One region of the Glutamicibacter sp. HZAU genome, then DNA from elsewhere that is predicted to be linked to it. Evidence: riboswitches for the same ligand, from Rfam matches in the RefSeq annotation. Region 1 holds a riboswitch; each other region holds the start of a gene.
What was found. A riboswitch is a leader RNA that binds a small molecule or an ion and turns the genes downstream of it on or off. The one in region 1 is predicted to bind S-adenosylmethionine.

Region 1 (7,908 bases):
GGAGAGCGCATCGAAGCTCATGATCAGCGAGCCGGTGACCCCGGCGCCCACCATGGAAGCAGGGATGACGCGCAGCGGGTCGGCCGCGGCGAAGGGGATGGCCCCTTCGGAGATGAACGCGGCGCCCAGCAGCCAGGCCGCCTTGCCGTTTTCGCGCTCGGCGGCGGTGAACAGTTTCGGCGAGAGCGCGGTGGCCAGCGCCATGGCCAGCGGCGGAACCATGCCGGCTGCCATCACGGCCGCCATGATCATCAGCGGGGCGGGGTTCTCCGCGACCGAGCCGGTGCCCAGGCCTGCCACGGCGAAGGAGTAGGCCACCTTGTTGACCGGTCCACCCAGGTCCACCGCCATCATCAGGCCCAGGATCAGGCCGAGCACGGCCGCTGCGGCGCCGGACATGCCCGAAAGCCAGTCGTTCAGCGCCAGGGTCAGCTTGGCGATCGGCCCGCCGAGGAAGAGGAACATCAGCCCGGAGGCGATGATCGAGCCGAGCAACGGCACGATGACCACCGGCATCAGTCCGCGCATGAAGCGCGGCACGGACCAGGAATTGATCCAGCGGCAGGCCAGGCCGGCGATCAGGCCGCCGATGATGCCGCCGATGAATCCGGCGCCCATGAACCCTGCCACCGCGCCGGCGGTGAAGCCCGGGGCGATGCCGGGGCGGTCCGCGTAGGCGTAGGCGATGTAGCCTGCCAGTGCCGGAACCAGGAAGGACATGGACAGCGAACCGATCTTGAACGCGACGGCGCCGAGATAGGCACCCAGCGGGCCGAACGGCGCATCCAGCTGCGACATCACATCGGCGCCGGGCAGGTTGAACAGGGTGCTGGAACCCAGCACGCCATCGGCCACGCCGCTGATCGAGTACCCGCCAAGCAGGAAGCCCAAGGCGATGAGCAGGCCGCCGCCGGCGACGAACGGGATCATGTAGGAGACGCCGGTGAGCAGTGCGCGCTTCAGGCCTGCGCCGAAGGATTCGCTGCCGGCGGATTCTTCGCTGGACGCGGCGGCACCGGCGGGAATGCGGCGTGCCTGGGGATCTTGGGAGGCGGCGATGGCGTCATTGATCAGCTTTTCCGGCTCGTCGATGCCGCGCTTAACCGGAACCTGGATCACCGGCTTGCCGGCAAAGCGGCCGCGGTCGCGCACATCCACGTCCACCGCGAAAATCACTGCGTCGGCGGCTTCGATGACCGCCGGATCCAGCGGGGTGGAACCCGAGGAGCCCTGGGTTTCCACCGCGAAGTCGACACCCATTTCGCCGGCGGCCTGGGCCAGCGAATCGGCTGCCATGTAGGTGTGCGCGATGCCGGTGGGGCAGGCGGTGACCGCGATGATCTTCTTCGTGGCAACGGCCGGGGCGGCCGGCGCGGCGGGGCTGGCAGCCGGGGCAGCGTCGGGGAGGGAGACCGCCGGGGCGTCGGAGACAACCGCGCGGATCAGCTCGACAATCTGAGCTTCGCTGCCTGCTTCGCGCAGCGAGGCGGTGAACGGCTTCTTCACCAGCGCGCGGGCCAGCTTGGAGAGCAGCTTGAGGTGGGCCTGGTCGGCGCCGTCCGGGGCGGCAATGAAGAACACCAGGTCGGCTTCGCCGTCCTTCGCGCCGAAGTCCACCGGCGGGGCCAGCCGGACCATGGCCAGGGTCGGCTCGGTGACCGCTGCCGAACGGCAGTGCGGGATGGCGATGCCGCCGGGCACCCCGGTCGCGGTCTTGGCTTCGCGGGCCTTGGCATCGGCGGCCAACGCGGCGGCGTCGGTGGCGCGCCCCTGGCTGGCCACCAGCTGGGCCAGCTGCTCGATGACCCCGCTCGTGCTGCTGCCCAGGTCGGCGTCGAGCAGCACGAGCTCTGCGGTGATTAGTTCACTCATGACTCGGTTCCTTGAGTTGAGGTAAGTTCGCTGACGGTTACGGCGCCAGCGGTGAGATCGGATTCGGCCGGGATGGTGGAACCCGGCAGCCGGGTTGCCGCGGCCCCGTAGGCGACGGCGTTTCTCAGCTTCTCGGGGGCGCTGGCTCCGGCAGCATCGGCCAGCAGGTAGCCGGCGAGCGAGGAATCGCCCGCCCCCACCGTGCTGCGCGGGGTAATCGGGGTGTGCGTTCCGTGCCAGGCTCCGGTCTTGGTGACCAGCAGCGCGCCCTGTGCCCCGAGCGTGGCCAGTACCGCGCCGGCGCCCCGGTCCAGCAGCTGCTGCGCGCAGCCGGCGGCCAGCTCGATGGAGCCTTCCAGTGCCGCTTCGCTGTAGCCGCCAGCCAGCTGCGCCAGTTCCTCGGCGTTGGGCTTGACCAGGTCTGGGATGTGCTGCTGGCCGTGGGCAAAGAGCTCGAGCAGCGGTGCGCCGGAAGTGTCCACGGCGATCTTCGGGCACTTTGCGCCCAGGGCCGCGCGCAATTTTGCGGTCAGCTGCGCATAGAAGCCGGCGGGAACTCCCGGCGGCAGCGAGCCGGCCATCACCAGCCAGCTGGCGCCGGCGGCCGCTTCGGCGACCAGCTCGCCGAGCTCGGCCAGCTGCTGCGCATCAAGGGCGGGACCTGGCTCATTGATCTTGGTGGTGGTGCCATCGGGATCGGTCAGGGTGGTGTTGGTGCGCAGCGCTCCGGCGATCGGCAGGTTCCGGTGAGCCAGCTGGTCGTGGGCCAGCGCGGTGACCAGCGGGTCGGTGTTGGCTCCGGGCAGCACGGCCAAGGTGGCGCCACCCGCCGCGGCGATGGCGCGCGAGACGTTCACTCCCTTGCCTGCCGCCTGGACATGGCTGGCCACAGCGCGCTGCACGGCACCGGGAGCCAGCGGGTCGGCCAGCTCGATGGTCTTGTCCAGTGCCGGATTGGCGGTCAGCGTGATGATCATGCGATCACCACCTCGACATCCGCGGCTTCCAGCGCGGCAGCGAGCTCCCCGTCGGGCTGCTGGTCGGTGACCAAGGTGTCGATGTCTTCAAGCCGGGCAAAGCAGACCAGGGTTTCCTGGTCGAATTTGGATCCGTCGGCCAGCAGCACCACGCGGCGGGCGCTGGCGACCAGGGCGCGCTTGACGGCGGCTTCCAGCGGGTCCGGGGTGCTCAGGCCGAATCCTGCATGCAGCCCGTTGGTGCCGATGAAGGCGATGTCCGCCCGGTACTGGGAATATTCCAGCACGGTGCGTGCTCCGCTGGAGGCGCCGGTGATGCCGCGGACCCGCCCGCCGATCAGCTCCAAGGCGATATCCGGGCTGTGGACCAGGGCAGCGGCGATGGGCAGGGCATGGGTGATGACCACCAGGCCGTTGCCCGCGGCGCTTTTGAGCATGCGCTCGGCCAGGATTTCCGTGGTGGTTCCCGCGTCGATGACAACCGAGGCGTCGGAGACCGGCAGCAGGCTCAGTGCGCGCTGGGCGATGCGGGCCTTGGACTCGGAATGGATGGCGGTGCGCACCACGTAGCTTTCCTCGCGGGTGCTCGCCTCGGTGATGGCAACCGCTCCGCCGTGGACGCGGCGAAGGTAGTTCTCGGATTCCAGCTGGGCCAGATCCCGCCGCACGGTTTCCCGGGTGATATCGAAGCGCTGCGCGAGCTGTGCGACGGTTACTTTCCCGTCAGCTTCCAGCTGCTCAACGATCAGCCGGTGTCGTTCTTCGGCGAACATTCTTGCCTCCGCAATTCATCATGACCTGCAACACATTGATCTGTGTTTCCATGACTTTATGCCCGATTGTGTGGCATCGTCAAGTGAAAATGTGGAGAATTTTTGGCTTTATTTGGTTTTAAGTGGGTTTCGGGGGAAGGCGAGGAAATTGCATCGCGCATGATTGCGCAGGTGAACTGTACGTTCCTGCCGAATGAGCCGCGGGAAAAGCCCAGTCCCGTCGGCCTGCACGGAAACTCTGGAGCTGTTCCGAACACATAATGGGTGCATGCAGCGGAATGCTGCATGCACCCATTATGTGGAGCTCCGGACTTCCTAGGCGAGGACCTGTCGCTTCGAGGAAATCACGCCGGTGTTGAATCCGGCCAGGCGCAGACCGCCATGGAAGCGGGCGTGCTCGATCTTCACGCAGCGGTCCATGACCACGTTCATGCCCGCGGCCTCGGCGCGATGGGCCACTTCCTCGTGCCAGGAGCCCAGCTGCAGCCACAGGGTCTTCGCGCCCACGGCCAGGGCCTCGTCCAGCACGCCGGGCAGGTCATCATGCTTGCGGAAGACCTCCACCAGATCCGGGGTCTCCGGAAGATCGGCGAGCGACTTGTACACCGGCTGGCCCAGGATCTCGTCGAGTACCGGGTTGATGAAGTACACCTTGTACCGTGAGGAGGAGAGCAGGTAGGTGGCCACGAAGTAGCTGGCACGTGACGGCTTGTTCGAAGCGCCGACAATGGCGATGGTCTTCGTCTCGCGCAGGATCTCCAGGCGCTGCGCGGCTCCCGGGCCTTCCCAGGTGGTTTCAACGGCAGTCATTAGTTTGCTCCCTTCGAAGCAGTTGGCAAGGCGCAGGCGGAACCGTCATAAGTTGGCGCTTCGAACTGCGCGGCGGAACCGGCGGCAGCTTCCTGCGAAGCGGCCAGCGCTTGGTCCAGATCCCAGAGGATGTCTTCGACGTCTTCCAGGCCCACCGACAAGCGGATCAGGTCTTCTGGCACGCCAGCGGAGACCAGCTGCTCGGCGCTCAGCTGCTGGTGCGTGGTGGAGGCAGGGTGCAGCACCAGGGTGCGGGCATCGCCGATGTTGGCCAGGTGGCTGGCCAGTTGCAGCGCCTCGATGAACTTGGCGCCGGCTTCGCGTCCGCCCTTCACGCCGAAGCTGAAGACCGAGCCGACGCCCAGGGGCAGCAGCTCCTTGGCCTGCTCGTGCTGCGGGTGGGAATCCAGGCCTGCGTAGTTCACGTAGGTGACGCGCTCATCGGATTCCAGCCAGGCGGCGACCTGCTTGGCGTTGGACAGGTGGTTGTCCATGCGCTGCGGCAGGGTCTCCAGGCTCTGCAGCAGCTGGAATGCCGACTGGGCCGGCAGCGACGGACCAAAGTCGCGCAGCTGCTCGCTGCGCAGCTTGGTCAAGAAGCCGTATTCGCCGAAGTTGTCCCACCAGGAGACGTTGCCGTAGCTGGCTACCGGCTCGGTCATGGTGGGGAACTTGCCGTTGCCCCAGTTGAACTTGCCAGACTCGATGACGACGCCGCCCAGGGTGGTGCCGTGCCCGCCGATGAACTTGGTGGCCGAGTGGATCACGATGTCCGCGCCGTGCTCGATGGGGCGAAGGATGTATGGGGGAGTGAGCGTCGAGTCCACGACCAGCGGGATGTTGTGGCGGTGCGCGACTTCGGCCAGGCCCTTCAGGTCGGCGATGTCGCCGGACGGGTTGGCCACCACCTCGGTGTAGACGGCCTTGGTGTTCTCCTGGATCGCGGCTTCGAAGTCCGCGGGATCGTTGGAGTCGATGAAGGTGGTGCTGATGCCGAAGCGGCGCAGCGAGACATCCAGCTGGGTGATGGTGCCGCCATAGAGCTTGGAGGAAGCCACAATGTGGTCGCCTGCCTGGGCCAAGGCCGCGAAGGTGACGAATTCCGCGGCCATGCCCGAGCCGGTGGCAACCGCGCCGATGCCGCCTTCCAGCGAAGCCATGCGCTCTTCGAAGGCCGCCACGGTCGGGTTGCCGATACGCGAGTAGATGTTGCCGTACTTCTGCAGGGCAAAGAGGTTGGCCGCATCGTCAGCGTCCTTGAAGACGAACGACGTGGTCTGGTAGATCGGCACTGCGCGTGAGCCGTGCTCAGCATCGGGGGTGCCTCCGGCATGCAGGGCGCGGGTGCGGAATCCAAACTTGTGATCTGCCATGGTGGCTTACGACTCCTTGTCGATTGGGGTTTCGCGTGCACCGCAGGGCGGGCCGCGATCGAGGCAGGAATCCCGGAATCAATGTCGCTTCCTGCCGTTCTCCAACGGGTAAGCGGCTGCATCGTTTCTGGCGGTAGCACCGTAACCACCGGATGTGGCAGGTTGCTGCGGCGTCATCGAACCAGATCTCTCGGCCGCTCGGGATGGTGTAATAATCTTCGCAACATGACCGTTCGTGACCCAACTATGAGTCGTAACGTTGCGTATCGGACCTGTGATCGGAGATTCTTCGACATCTATGGCACCGGTAGGCTGGAGCCATGGATACTTCGCTGGCACTGGTTCGACACGGGCAGACCGATTGGAACCTTGCAGGCCGACTGCAGGGGCAAACCGACATCCCGCTGAACGAAACCGGACGCGAGCAAGCTCGCGAGGTCGGGCGCAAGCTCATCGGCCAAGACTTTTCGCTCATTCTGGCATCCCCTTTGGCGCGTGCCCGGGAAACTGCCGTGCTGATTGCCCAGCAGATCGGGGCAGCGACGGGCAACGCAGTTCCGGAACTCATTGAACGCGGTTTCGGCCCGCTGGAGGGCCGGAACATGGCGGAGGTCAGCGACAAGGAATCGGCTGCCGCCGCAGACCAGATTGAGCCGTGTGCGCACATCTTGAACCGCGCGGTGCCAGCGCTGCTGGGCCTAGCCAGCAAGCATGCCGGACGCAAGATCATGATTGTCAGCCATGGCGCCACCATGCGCACCATTCGCGACGCCTTGGCAGGAACCAGGCAAGCCCAAGGCGTGGAGAATGGCGAAATTATCGACGTGGATTTGGCCCGGCTTGAGCAGCTCGCCGGTGAATCCGACTTGGTGGCATTCTAGGAATCCGTGCGGCAGCGGGGTGAATGAAAAAATTTTTCATTCACACCTCACAGAACAGGTGGCCGTTGCGTTTACATGGTGAGAGGCCAGCAGGTCGCGAAATCCCAGGAGAGCCATGCAAGCACCATTTGAGCGGATAGTCCAAGAATATGGACTGAACGTCCTGCGTGTTTGCCGCGCCCTGCTGGATGAGCACCGCGCGCAAGATGCCTGGTCCGAAACCTTCCTCGCCGCGCTCAAGACGTACCCGCAGCTGCCAGATGATGCCAATGTCCTGGCGTGGCTGGTGCGCATTGCCCGGAACAAGGCCATTGACGAGTTGCGCAAGCATAAGCCGGAGATCCTTAATGACCAGGACATGGATGGTCCCGCGTCCGGGATGAACCGGCCGGATCTGCAGTTGGACAATCTTCAGCTCTGGCACGAGGTGAATCAGCTTCCCGGCAAGCAAAGGCAGGTCGTGGCCTATCGGTACCTGGGCGGGATGAGCTACGCGCAAATTGCCGAAATCCTTTCGGGCAGCGAAGCCGCTGCCCGCAGGGCCGGTGCCGACGGGATCAAGAACCTGCGGGTCCGGCTAGACGACCAGGAACTATGGCGGGAGCAGCCATGAACGAAAAAAATTATCAGCAGCAGGCGACGGCCGCTGAAATGCAAACCCTCGACGCGCTGCAAGGCCAGCTCGCTGAAAAAGCCCGCGCGCTTGAACTTGTCGATGTCGCCTATCGGATGGTCGACAGCCCAGTGGGTTCATTGCTGCTGGCCAGCACCGATGCCGGGCTGGTGCGGGTGGCATTCGAATCCGAGGGCCACGACCGGATACTTGAGCTGCTCTCGGAAAAGCTCAGCCCACGCATCCTGCGCGACAAGTCGAGCCTGGATGGGACCGCCCGGCAACTCGATGAGTACTTCGCGGGCACACGGCACAGTTTCGAGCTCCCGGTGGATCTGCAGCTCTCTACGCAGTTCCGCCGCCAAGTGCAGCTGGAACTGGGGCATATCGATTACGGGCAGACCCTCAGCTACGCCCAGCTGGCGCAGCAGATCGGCAAGCCGAAGGCGGTGCGAGCCGTCGGCTCAGCGTGCGCCACCAACCCGATTCCCATCGTGCTGCCCTGCCACCGCGTGCTGCGTACCGATGGTTCGCTGGGTGGCTACCTGGGTGGCTTGGAAGCCAAGACGGAACTGCTGAAACTGGAGAATCCGGACTTCGCCGGCAGCG
Region 2 (7,908 bases), on a different contig from region 1:
TCCGGATCTACCAGGGACGGCTCAAGGGCCAGCATGCGCAGGTGCGTCAGCGACTGGAAAATGGTGAAGCGGTTGCGATCCAGGTCCTCCACCAGGTGCAGGATCTTCTGGCGTTCGCGATTCAAATGCGTGTCGTAGACATGCTGGTGCTCCTCGGACAGGCGCACCAGAATCTGCTGCTCCTGCTTGGCCGGAAGATCCAGCACCACCGATTCCTTCGTGCGGCGCAGCATGAACGGCTTGATCCGGCGCTGTAGCAAAGCGAGGGTTTCCTTGTCGCCCAAGACCTCGATGGGCCGGGCGAACTGGCGATTGAAGCGCGTGGTGTTCAGGAACAACGCCGGAGCAACCAGCGACAGCAAGGCACCGAGCTCGGACAGGTTGTTTTCCATCGGGGTACCGGTGACTGCCAACTTGAAATTGGTCTGCAGGTTCACGGCGGTCCGGTGCGCCTTGGTGGATTTGTTCTTCACGAACTGCGCCTCGTCGAGGATCAGGCCGGCAAAGCGCTGGGCTTCGTAGATCTCGTCGTTCAGGCGCAGCAGGGTGTAGGTCGTGAGAATGACATCGTAGTCCTGAGCGAGTTCCTGAAGCTGCCGCGGCGACGGCAACGTGCCCTCGACGCTGACGACCCGCAGGGAAGGGGCGAACTTGTTGATTTCCATTTCCCAGTTGGACACCACCGAGCTCGGGGCAACCACCAGGAACGGCAGGCGGGTACGCTGGGCCGCCGGCAATTGGGCGCAGGCCTCGGGATCCGCCCAGAGCTTATGGGCATGGAGCATCAGCGCAATCGTCTGCAGGGTCTTGCCCAAGCCCATATCATCGGCGAGGATGCCGCCGAAGCCGCCCTCGTACAGGCGGGAGAGCCAGTGGAACCCCTCCACCTGGTAGGGGCGCAATTGGGCATCCAGCGTGTTCGGCACCTGGGCATGGTGGGCCTCGGCGACCTTGAGCAGCGAACGCATGCGTGCGATGAACAGGTCAGCTCCGTCGATGCCTTCAGCCATCTCGTCCAGTTCTTCGAACATCGAGATCTGGAAGACCGTCAGCTTCAGGTCTCCCTCCTTCGGCTTGTCGTTCATCGCCTGGGCTTCGTCAACCAGCGCCTTGAGCTTGGCGAACATCGGGTGGTTCAGCGAGAACCAGGTGTTGTCCGGCAGGCGGAGCTTCATCTGGCCATTGCTCATGGCCTCGACAATCTGCGAGAAGGGAACCTCATGGTCGCCTACGGTGATCAGCAAGCCGAGATCAAGCCAGTCGGTCCTTTCATGATTCACGGCATTGATCTTCAGCTGGGGGAGTTCACGCAGCTGGCGGAAGGTCGGCCGGGTGCCCTGCTCAACGAGCTGGACCTCCGGAAGGCGCTCCAGCGCGGGCAGGATCTCGGTGACGAAATCAATGGTGTCATCGCGTGCGTAGAACTTCGGCGACAGGTTGGGGTTGCCGGCTTCCTCATGCTCCAGGAACACCTCATGCACGGCGGCCTGGAGCAGTTTCTCGGCCTCCACGTCGTACACTTCCTGGTCGCTGGGGATCCCCGGGTAGCGGATCTGGAAGTCCAGCGCGGCGGTATCGTTCGGTTCCTTGTTCTCGTTGAATTCGCGCTTGTAGACCACGGTGGCCTGCACATAGGGAGGTTTCAGATCCGGCAGGACCAGCTCGTCGCTGACGCTGCGCAGCTCGAAACGGCGAGCCAAACGAGGGTAGGAGGATTCGAAGAAGTCGTTGACCTCCGGTGCGGGCACGGTGACCGGGCGGCGGTCGATATACCAGCGGCGGTGCGCGTCGGGGACAGGCTCGGTGCTTGGAGCCAGCCAGATTTCATCGGGCTGGGCCATCTGCGCATAGAAACCATGCTCGGCGATGACACCGCTGGGCGCCTCCGGATCAAGCACGAGATCCTGCCCGGCGATGTGCAGGACGCCGTCCAGCTGCAGCTGCTGCTCATCCAGGGAGGCCTGCATGCTGAAGCTGGCCGGATCAACGATCCGCACGCGCTGCTCGGAACGGGTGGTGATCAGCGCAATGCCCAGCTCGCCAGCCTGTTCGAGCAGCGGCCAGAGCAGCTCGGAAGCGTACTCGTCCAGGAACAGCCAGTCTTCGTCCACCTTGAACTGCAACTGGCTGTCGCTGCGGGCCATGGAGGCGAAGCGGGTGAACCAGTGGTGCTGTGCACGCAGCAGGTTCCAGCCGTAGGTCTTGAAGCCCAGGGTGGTCCAGCGCAGCTGGCCGCGCACCCAGCGGCCTTCGGCATTGCGGACCATGGGGCGCACGCCCAAGCGGAAGCGCTTGTTGCGGGTTGGGTGCGGGATGGTCCCGGTCGGCATCCACTGCTGCTGCTGGGTGGCGTCCTTCGAATCGAAGAGCAGGAACTGCAGCGCCATCGGCACCACCGGATCGTGCTGCGAACCGAGCAGCCCGTCGGCCGGGCCCGGCTCGGACTCCTCGAACCATGAATCGATTTGCTTTGACCACACGGTGTCCGGCTTCTCTTCATGGACCGGCAGCGGGCGAGGCTGGGAGGCGATCTTATTGGAGGTAATGGCCAAAGCCGCGATATGAGAGCAGATGCCTGGCGCGTCGCAGGTGCACTCGCAGGATTCGATCTTCCACTCGCCACCCTCCAAGTGGACCTGGATCATTGGAGAGAATTCTTCGCCGGAATCGGTGACTGTGCCCTCGATCTGCCCGGTGTTCTCATCGAATTCCACGTCAACCACGGAATTTGCTTCTGCGGCCAGGTTCTTTCCATAGAAGAAAGGAACGTTGCCCAGAAAAGCCAGTAAATGGCGGGCGTCAATGGTTGGTGGAACAGATTCAGTCATCCTCTCATCGTTTCACGTTCCGGGCCGTCGCGAAAGTTGAAGGGCCCTTCTGTGAATAATCACTATCCATGACGTAGCGTTGACGCATGTCCCACGTGTGGCCCTATCTTCCAGCCCGAGCAGTGAACATCACCTCGCTCGTCGAATTCGACCGTCTTGCCGCCGAGGCGCTGGTTTCCCACCATGCCCACGGAAAAGGCTGGCGCGTGCACCGCGTGGATCTGCGCGAGCGGGATACCGTGCTGAAATCGCTGGATCTTTCCGAAGCGCTGTTCATCGATTGCCAGTTTTCCGCCCAAGGCCAGCAGATCGTGCAGGCGACGGGCGGGCTGTGCATGAGCTCGGGGGCGCAGCTGCCGTTCGAGACCGGCGCCCGCGGCTTGTACACGGCAGAAGAGCTGTACTCGGGGATCTGGACGCAGACCTACCAGCAGGTGCCCGATGCCAAAATATACGCGTACTCCCAGCAGCATGCGGCGGCGAATGCCGACAGCGATCACAGTGCGCTGGCCAGGACCCTGCACGATCACCACATTGGCCAGGCGCTGGTCTCGGAGGTGTATGAGGGTACGTTCAAGGACACCCCGATCATCGGGGTGATGGGCGGGCATGCGATGAACCGGGGCACCACGCAGTACGCGCAGGCCTTGGAGCTCGGGCGCATGATTACCCGGGCCGGCTACGCGGTGGCCACCGGGGGAGGGCCAGGAGCCATGGAAGCGGCCAATGCCGGTGCATGGCTGGCCGACTACGGGGCAGACGACATAGCGGCGGCCATGCAGATGCTCGCCGAAGCGCCAGATGCGATCCACCAGCGCACCGGCTGGGCGAGAACCGCCCTGATGGTGAAGGAGCGTTTCCCCAGCCATCGGCAGTCGCTGGGCGTGCCGACCTGGTTTTACGGCCATGAGCCGCCGAACCTGTTTGCCACCCGGATCGCCAAGTTCTTCACCAATTCCATTCGCGAGGCGATCCTGCTGGAGCAGTCCAACGGCGGGCTGGTCGTGCTGCCCGGCGCTGCCGGCACGGTCCAGGAAATCTTCCAGGATGCCTGCGAGAACTACTACGCCACCGGTGCCCGCGTGGTGCCGATGGTGCTGGTCGGCCGCGACTACTGGAGCCGGGATCTGCCCGCGTGGCCGCTGCTCCAGGCACTGGCCAAGGAACGCGTGATGGAGCAGAAGATCGCCCTGGTGGACACCGCCGAGGAAGCGCTGGCGTTCATCCAGTCCATGGAAACCCTGCGCCGTCGGACCCGGCCGGCAAAGGACATCTAGTCCGGGGCATCGAAAATGCCGGGACAGCCGAAGCTGTCCCGGCATTTTCGATGCCAAGCGGAGTATTAGCTGACGCTGACGTCGAAGATCAGGCCCAGGCAGTAGGTGACGGCCGCCGCGCCCCAGCCGATGGCCAGCTGGCGCAAGCCGCGCTTGAATGGGGAGGCTCCGGAGAGCAGGCCCACGATGCCGCCGGTGATCATCAGGGCGATGCCCACCAGCACCACCGACACGATGATCGCGGCCAGCCCGGAGAGGCCGAAGATGTATGGCAGGATCGGCACCACCGCGCCGGAAGCGAAGAGCAGGAATGAGGTGGTGGCCGCCCCGGTGGCCGAGCCCAGCTCCTGGTGCTCCTTCTCGAGCTCCTCGCTGCGGCCTTCCGGGTTCAGCGAGAAATCAGGGTTGCAGTCGCAGGTGAACAGGCCCATGCGTTCGGCGGCCCGGTGCTCGGCGTCTTCGTCGCTCATGCCGCGGGCCTTGTAGATCAGCACCAGCTCGTTGGCGTCCAGATCCAGGTTCGGGGCTGCGGTCAGCGTGACCTGGGTGGGCCGCGAGGCGGTCAGCAGCTCGCGCTGGGAACGCACCGAAACGTATTCGCCGGCCGCCATGGACAGCGCTCCGGCCAGCAAGCCGGCAATGCCGGAGAACAGCACGAAGGCCGAAGAAACGCCGGTGGCGCCGATGCCCATGATCAATGCCAGGTTGGATACCAGCCCGTCGTTGGCGCCGAAGACCGCGGCGCGGAAGTTGCCCGACAGCCGTGCGCGTCCTGCCGTGGCCAGGGCCCGGACGACTTCCTCGTGGACCTGCTCGTCGGCAGCCATCTGAGCCGTGGCGTCCTTGTCATTGCGGTAGGGGGAGCTGCTCTCGGAGCGCTGGGCCATGGCCAGCACGAACACCGACCCGAAGTGCAGGGCGAGGAAGCGCAGCATGGTGCGGCGCAGCGAGGGGCGGACTTCCTTGGCATGCTCGCCGAGCAGCGTGCGCCAGTGGGATTCATGGCGTGCTTCGGCTTCGGCCAGGCCCAGCAGGATTTGCCGTTCCTGCCCGGTCTTCTTTTCCGCCAGGGCCCGGTAGATGGCGCCCTCGGCGACTTCATCGGCGAGATACTTGCGCCATCGCTGGATCTGCGCTTTGGTCGGTTCGGCGGTTGGGTGCTGTGGCATCTCGAAAAGGCTCTCCTGGAACGTGGAGTTTCCCATGGAAACCCGTGGATCGGCTCAGCTTTCCACTTTAGCCAGCGCCCCTGGACTTGGGAATTTGGCAAGGCTAAATGCATGGCGCCTGCCTGCCGGATTCCCTGCTTCCGGCACCACCAGCAGCAATTCGGAGGTGTCCGGGTCGAAGGCCGGACGGCGGGAGCAGCGGGCGATGAGGTGTTCGAGCCTGAGCGGGTCCGCAACGTAGCGGGTGCACCAGCGGCCCTCGGCGGTGAACTGCACGTGGCCGGTCTGGCGGTCGATGATGGGAAGAATCGGGATGGCCATGGATATCAACTCTCTGGCGAGCTCTTGCCCGTGCACCAATTGATGCGCGGACCGCTTCCTCATCCGAACCACCCATGAACTTGGGGTTGGTGCGCGGCCAGTCGGAGCTTGGCGCCGCGTCTCGTGAAGCAACAATTCTGAGCGTACCGCCGCATGCGGCGCCAGATGAAGCCGTACTGCGTAATATGACTTCCGGTCAGCTCTCCGGGGCCAGGGAATCGGCCAGCCGCTGCAGCTTCTGGCGGTGCTCTGCCCACTGCGCCGCGGTGTAGCCGGGCAGCAAATCCAGCGTCGCGGTCCAGCCGGCGCGGCCGTCGAGCTGCTCGCGGATGATATCCAGCTGCCCTGCATGCCGGGAGGTCTCGGCCAAGGCATGGATGAGCAGATGATCCAAGGTGGTATGCCCCGCCGGCCCCCACCACGGGACGTGCACTGCAGAATCCAGGGACAAGGCGGCGATGCCCTCGTCCGCGAAGGCGATGGCCTTGCGGTACAGGCCGATCAGCTGCTTCCCGTCCATCTTGGCGGGCGGAAGGAAATCAGCGTCGGGATCATGCGGGGAGATGAACTCGCGGACATAGGGGTCGTTGGCCTCGCGCTGCAGGCAGGTGCCGAAATACTCGTATTCGTTGATCACCAGATGGTGCAGCACGCCCAGGATGTGGGTGCCGGTAGGGGTGAGCGGGGTGCGGGCCAGCTGCTCGGCCAGGCCCTCGGCCTTGAAGATCGCATTCTCGCGCGCCTCGTTCAGGTACCCGCAGAGCTTGTCCTTGGTGCTGTCCATGGACAGAGTCTAGTGACCGCGGCCGGCGCGCGGTAGGGGACACCGCGTGTTTACCATTGGTAAACTTGCCCCGCAGGCGGTGAAGCCGCCGCGGATGCCGCTGCCGGACACGACGTTGATGGAGCCAAACGATGAAAACCTTGCCAGTTGAACCAACCGGTGCTGCGATCAACATCGGTGCGCGGCTGCGCGGGGTGCGGCAGACCCAGCGCATGACCATTGACCAGGTCGCAGAGCTCTCCGGGCTGACCAAGGGCTTTCTCTCGCGTGTGGAACGCGACCTGACCAGCCCCTCGGTGGCGACGCTGCTGCGCCTGTGCGAGGTGCTGGGCATCGAGGTCGGCACGCTTTTCGAAGTCCCGGAAACGAAACTGGTGCGCCTGGACCAGGCTCCGCGGGTTTCACTGGGCGGCGACGGGATCACCGAGCAGCTGGTGACCCCGCGCAGCGAAAAGCGGCTGCAGATGATCCGCGCCGAGATTGCGCCGAGGGGCACCGGCGAAGCGGAACTGTATTCGATGGATTGCGAGCTGGAAGTGCTGCACGTGATCGCCGGAGAATTCATCCTGATCCTGCCCGACCAGCGGTTGGAGCTTCAGGCGGGCGACACCGTAACCTTCCCGGGGCGCGAGCCGCATAGCTGGGAGAACCCTTCCGATGAGCCGGCCGTGGTGACCTGGACGCTGATCCTCTCCTGAGCCCAACCCCTGCGCCCGCTGCGGCGGCACGCTCGGCGCGATGCGGCTGCGTGTTCGCTGGCGGAGCGGGCGACCGCGTATTCTAGGAACGATGCGTTGTTCCGGGCGCTCGGAACAATTGGCGATGGGAGAGGCGTGAAGACAGGCGAACCAACCGCGACGCAGGACCAGCTGCGCAGCATCAGCTGGTGGGCTTCGGTGCTTTTCGGCGTTCTTGTCGGCACCACCTTGACCTGGATCCGCACCCAGCGCAATTTCTTCTTCCTCGGCGCCGTGATTCTCGCGGTTGTCATCGTGACCATCGGCGTGCGGACAATTCGCCGGCGTGCCCGTTTCCCGCAGATGGCGCAGGCGCGCACCTCCTGGACCTATGCGCTGTGGACCGCCATCCTGCTCATCCTGGCCGGCCCGATCCAGCTGGTATACGTGGCCGATGACCTTTCCGAGTTGACCATCAAGTCATTGGTGATGTCCGCGGGCTTCGCCCTGGGCATCCATGAGGTCGATCGGGCGCTGGTGAATGCCAGCAAGAAGGGCTCCTCGGCGGCCTGAGCTCCCGGTTTGGATGAAATGGCCTGAAATGTAGTCAAAACATCCAATACGTTGTGGCGCGTTTGCGCATAGTGTGATCCTGATCATCTTTCCAGAAGGGATTGCCATGGCAGGAAACACCGCTAAGAACCACACCGCCGAGCCGGGACTCAAGAAGGTCCTGGGCCGCTGGGACGCTTTGGCCATCGGCGTTGGCGCGATGATCGGCTTCGGCTGGGTCGTGCTCACCGGCGACTGGATCACCACCGCCGGTCCGATAGGAGCCGCGCTGGCCATGCT
Region 3 (7,908 bases), 350 kb from region 1:
GTGGTGGTTTTGCCGCAGCCGGAGGGGCCGAGCAGGGTCAGGAATTCGCCTTCCTTGATTTCCAAGTCCAGTGATTCCACTGCAGCTGGCGCTTTGGGCGAGTACTTTTTTTCTAGCGACTCAATACTGACGTGTGCCATGGAATTTCCTATCACTTGGAAACGGAGGTCGGGACTCGACGCAAGGTGGTTGGATCGTTGTCTGCTTCGAGGGCCTTGGAAAGTGCTGGATCGAAGGTATCGGTGGGTGTTGCGGTATCGACAAGGCGTCCGCGGCGGGTGGTCCTGCTCTCGTTGGCCTTCTTGAACAGTGCGCCGATGGCCATGAGGAGACCGCCACCGACCGCGAGCAGGGCCAGCAGCAACAGCAGCAACGCTGCGGCAGTGGAGCCGTTGCCTAGTTGCGTGTAGTAGTTGTAGACCAGCAGCGATACAGTTTCTGTCTTGGCGCTGGAAAGCAGGATCGGAATATCCAGGCTGCCCGCCGCCATCACGCCGGTGATGAACCAGGAAGCCAGGAAGGTCGGGCCGATCAGCGGCACCACGATGGTCAGCAGCATCCTCGGCGCGGAAGCGCCGCAGATGCGGGCTGATTCCTCCAGCTCGACGCCCAACTGGCCCACCGGGCCTGAAGTGGCGCGCTGCGCGATGGGGGTGACCACGATGACCAGCGCAATCAGCACGATCCAGATCGAGCCATAGAGGCTTTTCAGGCCCGGGATGCTGAGGTATGCCCACGTGATGGCCAAGGCGAGGACGATGCCCGGCACCGCGACCACGGCCCAGACGATGAGTTCTGGCACCTGTGCCCAGCGGCTCTTGCTACGCAGGGCGACATAGGTAATCAACACGGCCAGGATTGTTGCGAGGAGCCCGCCGACAACACCCATGATCAAGGTATTTTCCAGTGCCCGGACGACTTTCGAGGACTCGAACAGTCCGATGTAGTGCTTGAAAGTGAAGCCGGCAACTCCCAGCACCGGTTGGAAGGAGCCGATGATCAGCTGGAGCAGCGGAAGCACCAGTGCGACACCGACGTATCCGATGAACAGGCTGAAGCCGACCCATTTCCAACGGCCGATCTCTTCCTTCTCAATGCGGAAGGCTTTGCCGGTCACAGTGATGAAGTTGCGGTTGCCGATGGCCTTGGAGCGGATGGCCACCAGAATGTAGATGACGGCGATCAGCAACAGTGCCAACGCGCTGGCCGAGTCGTAGCGGATGGGCGTCGTCGCCAGGAAATCATAAATCTGAGTAGGGAAGACATAGATTGCCGCTGGAACGCCGAGGATCAGGGCGACATCCAGCTGGCCTAGGGAGTTAACGAATCCGAGGATGGCCAGACCGGACAGGGTCGGCAGCAGAATCGGGATGTTTACATCCAGGAAGAGCCGGACACGGTTGGCACCAGAGAGCAGTGCGGCTTCTTCGAGCGAACGGTTCAGCGCACGAACCGGACCGAGCAGCAATAGGTACATCACCGAAATTGCCTTCAGCCCGCTGACGATGATCAAACCGGCCCAGGAATACGCATCCAGGCGTGGCGAGCCGTCTGCGGAGACACCGAAGAATTGGGTCAGCAAACCGGTAGGCGAGGTCATCATGCCCCAGCTGATCGCGAAGAAAAGCGTCGGTATGGCAAAAATGGTGACCATGACGGGGGTGATGGCCTTGCCGGCAGGAGTCTTGGTCCGCATGGAAATCCAAGCAAAGATGAATCCGCCAATGATGCCAATGGACTGCACCGCAACGGCATAGATGACCGAGGCCCACAGGGTCTCCCATGTCGCGGGATCACCGTAGGCATCGACGATGCCGGCGAGGCCGAACGAGCCTTCGGTGCCCGGTTGTCCGCTGCGGAAAGTGCCGTAAATGAGCATTGCCAGCGGATAACCGAAGAAAGCGCAGATAAACAAGAGAAAGAGGGCTAGCAATGCCCCGGACGACCTGATTTTTCTCACAACTTCTACTCCCCATGTCTTCTATCCGGGCAAGCGCAACAAATATCCGAGATGCTGTTTGGCCGAAAGCTTATAAACATATTGCGTGTGATCTAATGCACTGTCAAGCAATAAATGTATTTTCTGACTTGGAAAATTTTTTAGCTTTACCGCGGCGCATCAGTTCCCTTGGCTGGTGATGGCGATCACATGGCTGTGACTGCGGGTGGTTTATTGATGATGCTTCGAGTAACTGTTGCTGTCAGCCCGGAACCTTGATTGCTTGTGTGCGCTTATGTTTCATGTTTGTGCACTCCCTAGCCGATAGGATGAGCTCATGAGCGAAAAGGAGCAACCGCGGCTGGCCAGCGCATTGGCGCAGAAAGTTGTCGACACGATTGCTCCGACCATCAACCGCAACGTGAACATCATGAATGCTCACGGGGTCATCATCGCTTCGACCGATGCCGCGCGAATCGGCACCCACCACGACGGCAGCGCCGAGGCAATCAGTCGCAACGCCATCATCCGGGTCAGCCAGGCTGACGGTTCCGCGGGAACCCTGCCAGGGGTCAATGTCCCTCTGACGCTGAACGGCCAGCTGTGCGGAGTTGTTGGCGTGACCGGTGCTCCGCATGAGGTGGAGCCGCTGGCCGGCCTGATTGCCTTGACGGTGCAATTGCTCTTCGCCCAGGACTACGAGCACTCGCGCAGTGCGCGCCGCGAGACCGAGGCCCGAGACATCATTTCTGCGCTGATCGCAGGCCGCGTTGCCCCCGAAGTCATCGACCGCTCGCTGGCGGCCCACGGCTTGCGCGGGCCCAAGTGCATCGAAGCATGGCTCCCGCGAAGCGTCGAGGATCCTTTGCTCGAAGAACCGGCCAAGGAACACCATCGCACGTCTTGGATCAGCCTTTCCGGTGCGTACTGGAGGCTACGCGCCACCCACGAGCCCGCTTTCGCTGAAGAGCGCATGGATGAGGAGCGTTTCCTCGTCTCCATGCCGGTGGAAACGGCAGCGGACCTCATGGCTGAAACCGAGGCGCTGCGGGCGCTGCTGGGCTATCCGCCACTCGTGCCGCGCTACGCCCAACGCCGAATGTGGAGCCGGGAAATTGCCGTGGCTATCGCCCGCACCCCAGCGCGCAGCCTGGAACATGCGGCTGCCCCGGCGCAACAGCTCAATGAGGAACAGGCCAAAACCCTCTTGGTGGTGTCGACGGCTGCATCGATGAGCCAGGCTGCCACGGATCTGCATATTCACCGCAACACCTTGGTGCAACGGCTTGAGCGGATCAGCCAGATCAGTGGTGTGGACATTCGGCAGTCCAGCGAGTCCCTGAAACTCCAGCATGCGATTTACGCGCGAGTGGCCTTGGGGCAGCTGCATATTTTCTAGGACCCGGGAACGGGGGTGCGGGTGACAGTTGTGGCAGTAGCGGGATATTTGCACACATTTACCCCGACCAGAATCAGGCAAATATGGTCGTGTGCCCATAGGCATCCGGGGCAGCTTTTCCTAATATTGGCAGGATGATCGATCTTTGCGCCCGAATTCCGTGGCGGCACGGAGGCATCTAGCCCAACGGGCAAAGCCTTGAGCAGCTTTGCCGACAGAGCTGGTCCGCCGATTCTGCCGCCGTGGGCCAGGCGCAGAGCACTACCGTTATTGGCAAAGGAGCCAACCCGCCGTGTATGAACTGCTTGTTCTGCTGATCCTTGTCGTGGCCATCGTGATGGTCACGGCACGCTTGAAGATCAGCCCATTCCTCGCCCTCATTGGCGCCGCCATCTTGGCCGCTTTCGCCTACCGGATTCCGTTGGCCGATGTGGCCTCGACGGTCACCACGGCCTTCGGCAGCACCATGGGCAACATCGGTCTGGTGATCCTGTTCGGAACAATGATTGGCGTCATCCTGGAGAAATCCGGCGCCGCGATCTCCATGGCAGATGCGCTGATCAAGGTGCTGGGCACGCGGTTCCCCAACCTGACGCTCTCAATCATCGGCTACATCGTTTCCATTCCCGTCTTCTGCGACTCCGGGTACGTGGTGCTCAACTCGCTGCGCAAAGCCATCACCCTGCGCACCGGAGTTTCCGCGCTGGCGACATCCATCGCATTGATGACCGGCCTGTACGCAACCCACACCATGGTGCCTCCGACTCCGGGACCGCTGGCCGCAGCCGAGAGCATCGGCGTTGCCGACAACCTGGGCCTGATCATCGCAGTCGGCTTGCCAGTTGCCGCCATCTCGGCGCTGGCCGGCTTGGCCTACGCCAGCCGTTTCAACAAGTCCAAGTGGACTCCGCTGCCCAGTGAAGGCGAAGACGACCTCTCCGAACTCGACTACGAGCAGCTGCGCGCAAGCTTCGGCAAATTGCCCCACCCGGCGTTGGCCTTCATGCCGATCCTGGTTCCGCTCGTGCTGATCTGCGCCGCCTCCATTGCGAAGCTGCCTTCGCTCCCGTTCGGCGAGGGCATCGCCCTGGAAATCCTTTCCTTCATCGGTACTCCGGTGATCGCGCTGATTTTCGGCTTGATCTCCTCAACCTTCCTGCTCAGCGGCGACAGCAAGCTGTCGGTCTTCAACGAGCAGATGCATGAAGCCGTGCGCACCGCTGCCCCGATCTTGCTGATCACCGGCGCCGGTGCCGGTTTCGGCGCGGTGCTGGCGGCCTCGGATCTGACCACAATTCTTTCGGATTCGCTCAGCGGCCTGGGCTTGGGCCTGGCGGTGCCGTTCCTGATCGCCGCTGCGCTGAAGTCCGCGCAGGGTTCCTCCACCGTGTCCATGGTGACCACCTCCGCGCTGGTCGCGCCGATGCTCGGCTCCTTGGGCCTGGGCTCGGAACTGGGCATGGTGCTCACGGTACTGGCCGTCGGTGCCGGTGCGATGGTTGTCTCGCACGCCAACGACTCGTACTTCTGGGTCGTTTCGCAGCTCAGCCGCATTCCGGTAATTACCGCATACAAGACCTTGAGCGTGGCGACCGCCATCCAGGGTACCGCCGCCTTCCTGACGGTACTGCTCCTGGGAGCCGTACTGCTGTAGCAGGATGCTGGCCAAGTAAACAACGGATCGCACCATCTGCCGATGGTGCGATCCGTTTCTTTATGCGGCCGCAGACTGGCCGGGCTATGCCGGCTAGACGCCTCGCGCGGCCCTGTTCGCTTTTGCGGCCGAGATCATCAGCAACGTGATGACGGCGAGATAGCCGGCCCCGGTTGTGGCGAAGGCGAAACCGAACTGGCCCAGCACGCAGAGAATCGTTGCACCGGCCAGCATGGCCCAGCCGGCCCAGGTAGCCGCGGCCATCAGCGGCGCAGCCCGCCGATGCCCTGCCAGCCAGGCCTCGTCGCTGGCCAAGGTATGGCGCGTCTTGATGCCGATGGACGCATTGCGCGCGAGCTTTCCATCCCGGGCCATGGGTGCGAGGAACGCTGGCACCACAGTGATGCCCATCAACCCGAGCATGAAGGGGATGACGCCTGCTGGATCCACGTTCCACCTGTTCTGACTATTCGCCGTGAACAGCCATCCTATTCGGAGGCAGAGCAGTTCCCGAGTTCAGATTTCGTCATGCAAGTGTCATACGAAGGCCGCGCTGCCATCGATCAGGCAGGCAGGAGGCTCGAAGATGACGTATTTTGTCCTGCCGTTCCCTCGTATGACAGTGCCCTTCCAAGACTGCTGCCGGCAGTGGTTGACTCGGAGCACAACCCATCCAGAGCGGCTGAGAGACCTGGCTCCGCGACGCCGCAGTAAGCCTGCATCCGGCAGGTAGTGCTAACGCCAGGATCGATGGAATCGCAGGGATCCTGCGTCCTTCGGAACCTGCAACGCAAGGGAGAAGAAGATGACCGTACAAAGCACTGGACTACGCCGAGTTCCCTACTACGGGAACGCCAGCGAAACCGAGCTGGAACAGTGGCGCGCAGTTGCCCAACAGGTGGGAGGCACGCTCGCCAAGGACGCCCTGGAACGCGACCGCAAGAACCAGCAGCCATTCGCCGAAGTGCAGCTGCTGCGCGAGGCCGGCTTGCTGAACCTCCTGGTGCCTGCGGAATACGGCGGAGCAGGAGCCCACTGGGAAACCGCCTTCGAGGTGGTCCGCATCCTGGCCGCGGCCGATGGCTCCATCGCGCAACTACTGGCCTACCACTACATCAATCAGTCCAGCATTGCCTTCTATGCTCCGGCGGAGGCGCAAGGCAAGTGGTGGCTACGCACCGTGGAAGGCGGCTGGCTCTGGGGCGATTCGGTTAATCCGGTTGACCCGGATCTGACGCTGAGCGTCGAAGGGGATGGGTACCGGCTGAACGGGGCCAAGCGGTTCTCCACCGGTTCCGGTGTTGGCGAGGTCATCGTCATCAACGCACTGGTCCAGGGCGGGGAATACGACGGGCAGATTCTCGCCTTCGTGCTGCCGCGCGACATCGAAGGACTGGAAATCGTTGACGACTGGGACTACCTGGGCCAGCGGCTCAGCGCCTCGAACTCGCTGAAGTACCACAACGTCAGGCTTGAAGCCGAGGACTTGCTCGGTTTCGTCACCGACGAACCAGTGTCCACCTTGCTCACCCCGGGGATCCAGCTGGCATTCGCCAACTTCTACCTGGGCATCGCCGAAGGAGCGCTGCAGCGCGGCAAGCAGATCCTGCTGGGCCGCAAGAATGCCTGGCTGTTCTCGCAGGCCGACACCTACGCCCAAGACCCGATTTTCCAGCGCACCGTCGGGGAGCTCAAGGCCCGCACCGCCGCAGTGGCTGCACTGACCGAGAAACTCGGCCGGAAATTCGATGCGCTGCTGTCCAAGGCCGGGGACGTCACCCAGCCCGAGCGGGCCGCGCTGGCAGTGGAAATCGCCGAAGCCAAGGTGGTCTCCACCGAGGTGGGCGTCGAGGTGGCGAACCGGATCTTCGAAGTGACCGGATCATCCTCGACCGCGAGCTCGGTGGGCCTGGATTTGTATTGGCGCAACGTGCGTACCCACTCGCTGCATGACCCGGTGGACTACAAGAAGATCGAGGTCGGCGCGTACTTCCTGCGCGGAGAATCCCAGCCGCTCTCGCTCTACACCTAGAATTTCGAACGGATTGGATTCAACGATGACTGTACTTGCAACTGGCACTCGGCTTGCAGGGCTCAAAGCCCGTTTTGCCCCGCTCTTCGCGGACATCGCGCAGGGCGCTGCCGAACGCGACCGCACCGGAGAATTGCCCTACCAAGCGGTGGCCGACCTGGCGGCCGCCGGCTTCGGCGCCGTCCGGGTTCCGGAATCGCACGGCGGGGCCGGGGCGACCCTGCCTGAGCTCTTCGAGCTGTTCGTGGATCTTGCGGCCGCTGATTCCAATATCGCCCAGGCGCTGCGCGCGCACTTCGCCTTCGTCGAGGATCGGCTGGTGGCCGCCGAAGGCCCGGGGCGCGACAAGTGGCTGGCCCGCTTCGCCGCCGGAGAACTGGTGGGCAACTCGTGGACCGAGGTTGGAACCGTGAAGGTCGGGGACGTGATCACCAAGGTCACCCCGGACGGCGAGGGCGGCTTCAAGATCAATGGAACCAAGTACTATTCCACCGGCTCAATTTTCGCTGACTGGCTGGACACCTATGCCGAGCGCACCGACACCGGCAAGCGCGTGATCGCCGCGGTCAACCGCCACCAGCCCGGTGTCGAGCTGGCCGATGACTGGGATGGCTTCGGCCAGCGCACCACGGGTACCGGAACCTCCACCTTCACCGATGCGGTGGTGGCCGAGGAGGACCTGATCGACTTCGATACCCGTTTCAAGTACCAGACCGCGTTCTACCAGCAGGTGCTGCTGGCGGTCCTGGCCGGCTCCGCCAAAGCGGCAGAACGGGACTTCGCCGCCGAGCTGAAGGCGCGCAAGCGGACCTTCAGCCATGCCGCAGCCAATGTGGCGGCCGAAGACCCGCAGCTGCTGCAGGTGATCGGCGAGGTCTCCGCTG
Region 4 (7,908 bases), 210 kb from region 1:
ACGCAGAATACGGCAACGGCGATGAACAGCGGGTGCTTCGGCCCCCAACGGTCGGTGACTTCTCCGGCGGCCACCATCCCCAGCATGCCGCTGGCGATCGGCGCGGCAAAGGCCAACGCAAAGTAGCGTTCACCGTCCAACAGCTCGCTGACCAGAGGCATCACCGTCGTCACGGCCATGGATTCGAAGGCGACCAGGAAGACGAGCACGAACATGCCAAGGGTGGTGGCAAGATACTGCGGAGCATAGATGGTGGACTCGGCGCGCTCGGTTGATTGGCTGCTGCGGTTCAGGGGCATGCATCCATGATCTCAGGTTTCGACTAGCCGCCGATCACGTGCAGGCTGAACGCCGCGAGGAAGCCAGAGGTCACCAGCAATCCGGTGTAGTCGTGCTCCACCTTGTAGGCTTCGGGAACCATGGTGTCAGCGATCATCGTCAAGATGCCTCCGGCAGCGACGGCGGTGGCGAAGGCCAGCACCTCGCCGGGCATGGATTCCAGCAGCAGCGCCCCGAGGAAGGCCGCGATCCCGCAGGAGATGGCGATGGCGCCCCAGAGCAACGCGATCGAGGATCCCTTCTTCCCGGACGCTTTCATCTGGGCGGTGCTCGCCAGCCCCTCGGGGACATTGGAAATGAAAATGGCGATCAGCATTGCCGGATTAATGCTTGCGCTGGCGACGACGGTCAGTCCCAGGGCCACGGATTCGGGAATGCCGTCGATGAGCGCACCGACAGCGAGCGCTGATCCTGATGATTCCTGCTCGCCTGCGCGCTGCGCCTGCCGCTTTCCGGTCCGCCAGGCCAGCAGCCGGTTCGCACCGAAGTACAAGGCAGCGCCCACGATCACGCCGCCCAGTGTCGCACCAAGGCCGCCGGTGCCATAGGCTTCGAGCACCAGTTCGAAGGCCAGTGCGCTGATCAGGACCCCAGCGCCGAAAGCCATGATGGCGCTGACCCAGACCTTGGGGATCTTCAACCACCAGGCAGCACCGGAACCCAGCAGCAGGGCGGATCCGGCCACGGTGCCCCACAGCAAAGCCTGCAACGAAGCGAACATGGCGCCCACTATAGCCAGCAATGAGCTGGCTTAGTAGGTGCCATATCAGTTCTGACTGGACTAACCCTCGTTGGACATGTTGTTGAAGCGCGAGTAGTGGCCCTGGAATGCCACGGTGATGGTCTTGGTTGGACCTGCACGGTGCTTCGCGATGATCACGTCGGCCTCGCCCGGACGGTTTTCCTTGTCGTACACGTCGTCTCGGTGCAGCAGGATGACCATGTCGGCGTCCTGCTCGATCGAACCCGATTCACGCAGGTCCGAGACCATGGGCCGCTTGTCGGTGCGCTGCTCGGATCCGCGGTTCAGCTGCGACAGCGCGATCAGCGGCACGTCGAGCTCCTTGGCCAGTAGCTTGAGGTTACGCGAGAACTCCGAGACTTCCTGCTGGCGCGATTCCACGCGCTTGCCCGAGCTCATCAGCTGCAGGTAGTCGAGGATGATCATGCGCAGCTCGTTGCGCTGCTTGAGCCGGCGGCACTTGGCGCGGATTTCCATCATGGACATGTTCGGCGAATCGTCGATGAACAGCGGGGCTTCGTTGAGCCGGCCCATGGTCGTGGCGATCTTGGTCCACTGCGCATCTTCCACCGAGCCCTTGCGCAGGTCCTGCAGCTGGATAGACGCTTCGGCCGAGAGCAGGCGCATCGCAATTTCGTTGCGGCCCATTTCCAGGGAGAAGAACACGGTGGCCATGTTGTGCTTGATGGCAGCCGAACGGGCGAAGTCCAGCGCGAAGGTCGACTTGCCGACGGCGGGACGGGCAGCGATGATGATCATCTGGCCGCCCTTCAGGCCCTGGGTCAGCTCGTCGAATTCGTAGAAGCCGGTGGGCACGCCGGTGATGCCGTCGCCCGCGTTGGCCGCGTTCTCGATCTCGTCGACGGTGTCTTCGATGATGTCCGAGAGGCGCACGTAGTCCTCGCTGCTGCGGTTCTCGGCAACCTTGTACACCTCGGCCTGGGCTTCGTTGACGATTGCGTCGACCTCGCCATCCGGCGAGTAGCCCATCTGGACGATGCGCGTACCGGCGTCAACCAGCCGGCGCAGCACTGCGCGTTCGCGCACTATTTCTGCGTAGTACCCGGCATTCGCCGCAGTGGGAACCTGCTGGATGAGGTTGTGCAGGTAGGCAGCGCCACCCACGCGCGAGATTTCGCCGCGCTTGGTCAGCAAGTCGGCTACGGTGACCGCATCGGCTGGCTCGCCGCGGCCGTAGAGGTCAACGATTGCCTCGTAGATGGATTCGTGGGAGGGACGGTAGAAGTCGGTGCCGCGGATGGATTCAACGACGTCGGCAATCGCATCCTTGGAAAGCATCATGCCGCCGAGCACCGACATTTCGGCCTCGATATCCTGTGGCGGCTTGCGCCCTGCGTCGGATTCCCGTCCTTCGTAAACCGGCTCAGCACTCATTGCAGACACTTCCATCCCCTATTGACCCGCTGGGAAAATTCTCCTTGCCCTCATGGCAACGCTTCATCATGTCAGTCGATACGGACATTTAGCTGTAAAGCGCCTGTGGATATTTCTCTCCCGAAGCCAACACTAGGGCTGTTATTAACAGGCGTAAACCTCATTATCCACAGAATATGTGGATAACACACCGCTACCTGTGGACTCCCCTGTTCACAGTCTGGGGAGAACCCTGTGGATTACCCCACTCTACACACCGGTAACATCGATTGACTAGGCTGTTTGTATTTTCACACTTGTGGAAAGAAAGTTAATTCATTGAAGGTCACGTCAACCACATCGAAGTTATCAACACCCATAATCGCCCAGTTTCCGGGGTTTTCGCTCCTTTGTTCACATTTCCCCATACTTCATCCACAGTTTTGTGGATAACACTGTGGATACTGTTGATTTTGCAAAACCCTTAGTCACCACGGATTAATGTTCGCTATCAAGGCTCCGAGCCCGAAGTAGTTCACAACCGACAAGAATTTCACCGCTCAGGGCCGTGGATAACTTGATGTCGCCGAGGTGGCGTTGCGTGAATTTGAAGCCGTAACTGGGCTCTTGGCCCACTGCCACCGATTTACCTCGGCAATCAGCTGCAGTGGAAGTGCAATTACACGTCGAACTTGCCCGCAGTGCATGGGCTGCATGTAGTCCAGGGTTGCTGCCGGGGTGCCCGGAGATCAACAGGCATCGCGCCTAATTTTCCGATTGGCACAGGGATCAAGTGATTCCGCAGGCCTCGAAATCAAAAAAGCTTCGGCCAGATCGATATGTTGATCTGGCCGAAGCTTTGGAAGTTCAGAAGAGCTTAGACGAGCTCGGGAACCGGCAGTGAATGGAAGCGCGAATCGTGGAAGATCTGCGGCGAGTGCTTCGAGATGCGGTGCCCGTGGACTTCCATCAAGATCACCCAGTGATCCCCCGCTTCGACCTCGTTGTAAATCGAGGTTTCCAGCCACAGCGTGGAGTCGTTAATGAACAGTGCGCCCTGTTCCGAGGAATAGGTGTCGATCCCGCGGAATCGGTCGCCGTTCTTCGACGCGATCTGAGCGCATACTCCTTCATTGCGTTCGCTGAGCACCGAAACGCCGATGCGGCCAGCGTTGCGCAGCTTTGGCCACGTATTCGAGGATTTCTGCACGGCGAACATCACCAGTGCTGGCTCGAGGGAAACACCCACGGTAAATGACGAAGCCACAATGCCGGTTTTCTCGCCATCCAGTTCTGCACAGAGGGCGGCTACGCCTGACGGATGCTGAGCGAAAACCTTGCGCAGGGTCAACGGGTCAAGTTCAAGATTCAATGACATGGCTCGATTCCTTCGGGTCTTGCCCACCGCGCAATAATCCGCACGCCGGAGCTTCTTGATTCTCGAAGCCGCCAGCGTTGGAGTTCCGCGCCGTGTGCGGTACTTGTTCCAGCACGTTTTTGCGTGGAACCGAATCCTCACCTGGAGCACCCCACTACCGTTGAGAGGGTTGCCGATCAGCAAGCCAGGGCTTATAGCTGATGCTCTTGATTCTGTTTAAAACGATATGGCTCATGTCGAACACGCGTCAAACATTTTGCTTCGCAAATCGCAATATTCAACGAAACGTTCGATCCAATGCCTTGAAATGAACCTTTTAGCAGTCTTTTATTCGCCACATCCACCTTGCCCGAGACCTTCGACGCAACTTTCATTACGGACCTTCTCCGGTCACGTTGCAGCGGAAGACCCGGCTCTACCCGTGGAACCGGAGGCCTGTCGCGAATTCACTACCGCTCACCGAAATGAAACTTGGTTTCTCCGCATGACGCTGAGGTTCATGACACTATTGATCATGGAGTGCGTTGAGTCACACTCCTGCTTATTGTTCTCCGTAACCATCGCTGACGATTGAGGAATAGCCACACCATGGTAGAGATTCAGGCAAACCATTCAGAACTGACCCCGCTGCGTTTCCTTGAGCGCACAACCGAGGCCTATCCGAAGAAGACCGCCGTCATCCATGGAACTCGCAGCTACACCTACGCGGAACTCGAAGCACGCGTGCACCGCTTTGCCCAGGCGCTGAAGGCGCGTATTGAGCCGGGCGACCGCGTGGCCGTGCTGGCACCGAATACTCCCGAAATGCTCATGGCGCATTACGCCGTGCCGCTGGCTGGCGGCGTCCTCATTGCCCTGAATACCCGCCTTTCGGACCACGAGCTGCAGTACATCATTGATCATTCGGCTGCCAAGCTGATGCTTGCCGACACCGAGCTGCTGGAGAATACGAAGACCCTGCGCCGGGAGAACCCGACGCTGGAGGCGCTCATCGAAATCACCGATGACCAGTACTCCGGACCGCGTCCCGAAGTGCAAGTGGACGCCACCTTGGACGAGCTGCTGGCGGAAGCCTCGGATGAGAAGCTTCCCTATGCCATAGCCGACGAGCGGGCGCCGATCACCCTCAACTACACGTCGGGCACCACCGGCAAGCCGAAGGGCGTGCTCTACTCGCACCGCGGCAGCTACCTGAATTCCTTGGGCGAAGCACACCACCAGGGCTTCACCGCCAAGACCCGCTACCTGTGGACCCTGCCGATGTTCCACTGCAATGGATGGTGCACTCCCTGGGCCGTCACCGCAGCAGGAGGAACCCACCTGTGCCTGCGCGGCGTGCGCGAGGATGCCGTCTGGGACGCCATCGAGAATCTGGGGACCACGCACCTGTGCGGCGCCCCGACCGTTTGCTCCATCATCGCCGACTCCACCCGCGCCCACCAGCTTGATGCGCCATTGCGGATCACCACCGCTGGCGCTCCGCCATCCCCGGCCATCATCTCCAAGCTGCAGAATCTGGGCATCGAAGTAGTCCACGTGTACGGCCTGACCGAAGTCTATGGGCCGTACACGGTGTGCGAATACCAGGATGAGTGGGATGAGCTCGATGGGCCGGCCCGGGCAGCGAAGCTCGCCCGCCAGGGCGTTGGCATGATCACCGCCGAGTCCGCGCGCATTGTCGACGAGAACATGGACGATGTCCCGGCGGACGGGCAGACCATGGGCGAAATCGTGCTGCGCGGCAATAACGTCATGATCGGCTACTACCGCGACGAAGCCGCCACCGCCCAAGCTTTCCATGGCGGCTGGTTCCACACCGGCGACCTCGGCGTCATGCACCCGGACGGCTACATCCAGGTGCGCGACCGGGCCAAGGACATCATCATTTCCGGCGGCGAGAACATCTCCACCATCGAGGTGGAACAGGCCCTCGCATCGCACCCAGAAGTGCTGGACCTTGCAGTCATCGGCGTCGCCGACGAGAAATGGGGCGAGCGCCCGGTGGCTTATGTCATCCGCGCCAGCGGATCCACCCTGGATGCCGAAACCCTGATTGGCTTCGCCCGCGAAAAGCTCGCCGGATTCAAGGTGCCGCGCACCATCGTCTTCCCGCAGGATCTGCCGCGCACTTCCACTGGTAAGGTGCAGAAGAATGTTCTGCGCGCCCAGGCGCTCGAAGACAGCACGACGAAATAGCCCGAGGATCACTAATTGGATAAGCCAGCACCACGGATTCCCGACAAGACCAGCCGATTCAGCGCAAGCATCGGATTGGAATTCGATGAAATCACTGCCACTGAAGTACGTGCCCACGCGCAATTGGACGAGAACCACCACACTCCGTGGGGCGTGGTCCATGGCGGCGTGTACGCCTCGATGATCGAGAGCGCAGGGTCGGTCGGCGCCAGCTATGCGGTGGCAGAACGCGGGCAATTCGCCGTCGGCGTGCACAACGCGACCGACTTCCTGCGCCCATCCACCGGGGCTCGGGTCCAGGTGGTCGCCACTGCGCTGTTCCAAGGTCGCACCCAGCAGCTCTGGGAGGTCATCATCACCGATGAAGCCACCGGCAAGCAGCTCTCCCGTGGCCAACTGCGAACCCAGAATGTGGACTTGCCCAAGGAATGACGTCAAGCAGAAGATTCATAAGATGCGCATCATGGCCAGCACAGTGAGCGTGCATTTCATGTAGTGCGCCCGTAATCCACAGATGCAGTACTGTCAAAGGCGGGAAGAAGGTGCGCAATTGAAGGTCTCCGCAAATATACTCGTCGGCAAATGTCCGCTATGGACTTGGGTAATGATGGGATTGGCGCTTGCTTCTGCCCTGGCCCTCATTGACTGGGCAGACACGGGGACGGCAAAACCACTCTGGATGTTCCTCCTGCCCACTGCCTTTGGCTTATTGGGAGGCATCGTGGCTGCGTTGAAGAAGAGCTTTGGATGGGCGCTCATCTCGCTGGCTTTCGGCCTGCTGGTTGTGCAACTGCTATCCGTCGTGGTCACCGTGGTCCAGGGTCCATAACGGTTCCCTGAGAATCCCTCGTCACTGCTTTTCCCTCTGCGAGCACCTGCGTACGGTAGGTGGCATCTAACGCCCGAGCTCCAGGAGGTTCGCCATGAGCGCGACCTATACCTTCGATGTGTTCAGCAGCCTTGATGGCTTCGGCAGTGCCGGAAGCGATTGGGGCGGCTATTGGGGAAAGCAAGGGCCGGAACTGCTGGCCCATCGGCTCGAACTGTATACGCCAGCATGCCGAGTAGTCTTCGGAGCCAACACCTTCCGCCTCTTCAGCCGCTTCTGGGAAGAAATCGAAATGAATCCCGAGGTGGAAGACGCGTGGGGCGTAGCCTTGCACGACAAGCCCGCCACAGTCATCTCCACCACCTTGGAAGAGCCTCTGAACTGGCCCAACCCCACACTGGAGCGCGCTGATGCACTGGAAGTCGTCGCGCGGCTGAAGGAAACCTCGGATGTGCCGCTGCGCTCCCACGGTTCTCTCGCCATGAACCATTCCCTGCTCGCGGCAGGCCTGGTCGATTTCATCCAGGTGACCATCTTCCCCGTGCTGACCGGGCACAGCGGCTCAGCTCCTGTACTTGGCGGGGTGGACGACTATGACCTGGAACTTGTCGATTCCAAGCTGCTGGACGGCCGGATCCAGGAGTTGACCTATCGTCCGACGCGCCATCAACCAGCACACAGCTAGCAGCACCATGCCTCGCATCCTCTTTCCTTGGACGCTGGTTGGCATGCTCCTGCTCAATGGGTGCGCTGCACCGACCGCCAGCGACCAGCCTGCCAGCACGCCCGCTCCCCTGGCCACCGGTCTGGAAGCCCCCTGGTCAATGGTCTACGCCCAAGACAGCTTGCTGGTCAGCGAACGGGATTCGGGACGCATCGTGGAAATCCTGGATTCCGGGCAGCATCAGGAAGTCGCTCGGGTCGATGGCGTGGCAGCCCAGGGCGAAGGCGGGTTGCTCGGCTTGGCCTTCCTCGCCCCCGATCAGCTGTACGCCTACTCCACCACGGAATCAGGCAACCGCATCCAGCAGTTCACCGTGCAGGGCACCA

Region 2: another riboswitch for S-adenosylmethionine. It lies ahead of EKH49_RS14590 (hypothetical protein); the one in region 1 lies ahead of EKH49_RS10130 (O-acetylhomoserine aminocarboxypropyltransferase/cysteine synthase family protein).
Region 3: another riboswitch for S-adenosylmethionine. It lies ahead of EKH49_RS11845 (acyl-CoA dehydrogenase family protein); the one in region 1 lies ahead of EKH49_RS10130 (O-acetylhomoserine aminocarboxypropyltransferase/cysteine synthase family protein).
Region 4: another riboswitch for S-adenosylmethionine. It lies ahead of EKH49_RS11205 (flavin reductase family protein); the one in region 1 lies ahead of EKH49_RS10130 (O-acetylhomoserine aminocarboxypropyltransferase/cysteine synthase family protein).

Annotation. Positions count from the first base shown of each region.
Region 1 covers NZ_SCKZ01000006.1:89,420-97,327, reverse strand. Annotated here, with positions in the region: gene EKH49_RS10150 (PTS fructose transporter subunit IIABC) at 1-1,872, opposite strand, end outside; gene EKH49_RS10145 (1-phosphofructokinase family hexose kinase) at 1,869-2,849, opposite strand; gene EKH49_RS10140 (DeoR/GlpR family DNA-binding transcription regulator) at 2,846-3,622, opposite strand; gene EKH49_RS10135 (CoA-binding protein) at 3,938-4,432, opposite strand; gene EKH49_RS10130 (O-acetylhomoserine aminocarboxypropyltransferase/cysteine synthase family protein) at 4,432-5,805, opposite strand; SAM riboswitch class I at 5,904-6,015, opposite strand; gene EKH49_RS10125 (histidine phosphatase family protein) at 6,126-6,686, shown strand; gene EKH49_RS10120 (RNA polymerase sigma factor) at 6,802-7,299, shown strand; gene EKH49_RS10115 (methylated-DNA--[protein]-cysteine S-methyltransferase) at 7,296-7,908, shown strand, end outside.
Region 2 covers NZ_SCKZ01000010.1:20,905-28,812, forward strand. Annotated here, with positions in the region: gene EKH49_RS14575 (DEAD/DEAH box helicase) at 1-2,828, opposite strand, end outside; gene EKH49_RS14580 (LOG family protein) at 2,915-4,105, shown strand; gene EKH49_RS14585 (VIT1/CCC1 transporter family protein) at 4,171-5,274, opposite strand; gene EKH49_RS14590 (hypothetical protein) at 5,329-5,595, opposite strand; SAM riboswitch class IV at 5,611-5,724, opposite strand; gene EKH49_RS14595 (DinB family protein) at 5,792-6,379, opposite strand; gene EKH49_RS14600 (cupin domain-containing protein) at 6,511-7,077, shown strand; gene EKH49_RS14605 (hypothetical protein) at 7,213-7,629, shown strand; gene EKH49_RS14610 (APC family permease) at 7,736-7,908, shown strand, end outside.
Region 3 covers NZ_SCKZ01000006.1:438,204-446,111, forward strand. Annotated here, with positions in the region: gene EKH49_RS11820 (ABC transporter ATP-binding protein) at 1-140, opposite strand, end outside; gene EKH49_RS11825 (ABC transporter permease) at 152-1,915, opposite strand; gene EKH49_RS11830 (CdaR family transcriptional regulator) at 2,277-3,338, shown strand; gene EKH49_RS11835 (GntP family permease) at 3,631-4,992, shown strand; gene EKH49_RS11840 (SdpI family protein) at 5,086-5,442, opposite strand; SAM riboswitch class I at 5,659-5,749, shown strand; gene EKH49_RS11845 (acyl-CoA dehydrogenase family protein) at 5,798-7,024, shown strand; gene EKH49_RS11850 (acyl-CoA dehydrogenase family protein) at 7,050-7,908, shown strand, end outside.
Region 4 covers NZ_SCKZ01000006.1:303,631-311,538, reverse strand. Annotated here, with positions in the region: gene EKH49_RS11220 (MFS transporter) at 1-299, opposite strand, end outside; gene EKH49_RS11215 (ZIP family metal transporter) at 323-1,060, opposite strand; gene dnaB (replicative DNA helicase) at 1,121-2,476, opposite strand; gene EKH49_RS11205 (flavin reductase family protein) at 3,333-3,833, opposite strand; SAM riboswitch class IV at 3,928-4,045, opposite strand; gene EKH49_RS11200 (long-chain-fatty-acid--CoA ligase) at 4,422-6,029, shown strand; gene EKH49_RS11195 (PaaI family thioesterase) at 6,045-6,461, shown strand; gene EKH49_RS11185 (dihydrofolate reductase family protein) at 6,953-7,543, shown strand; gene EKH49_RS11180 (PQQ-dependent sugar dehydrogenase) at 7,551-7,908, shown strand, end outside.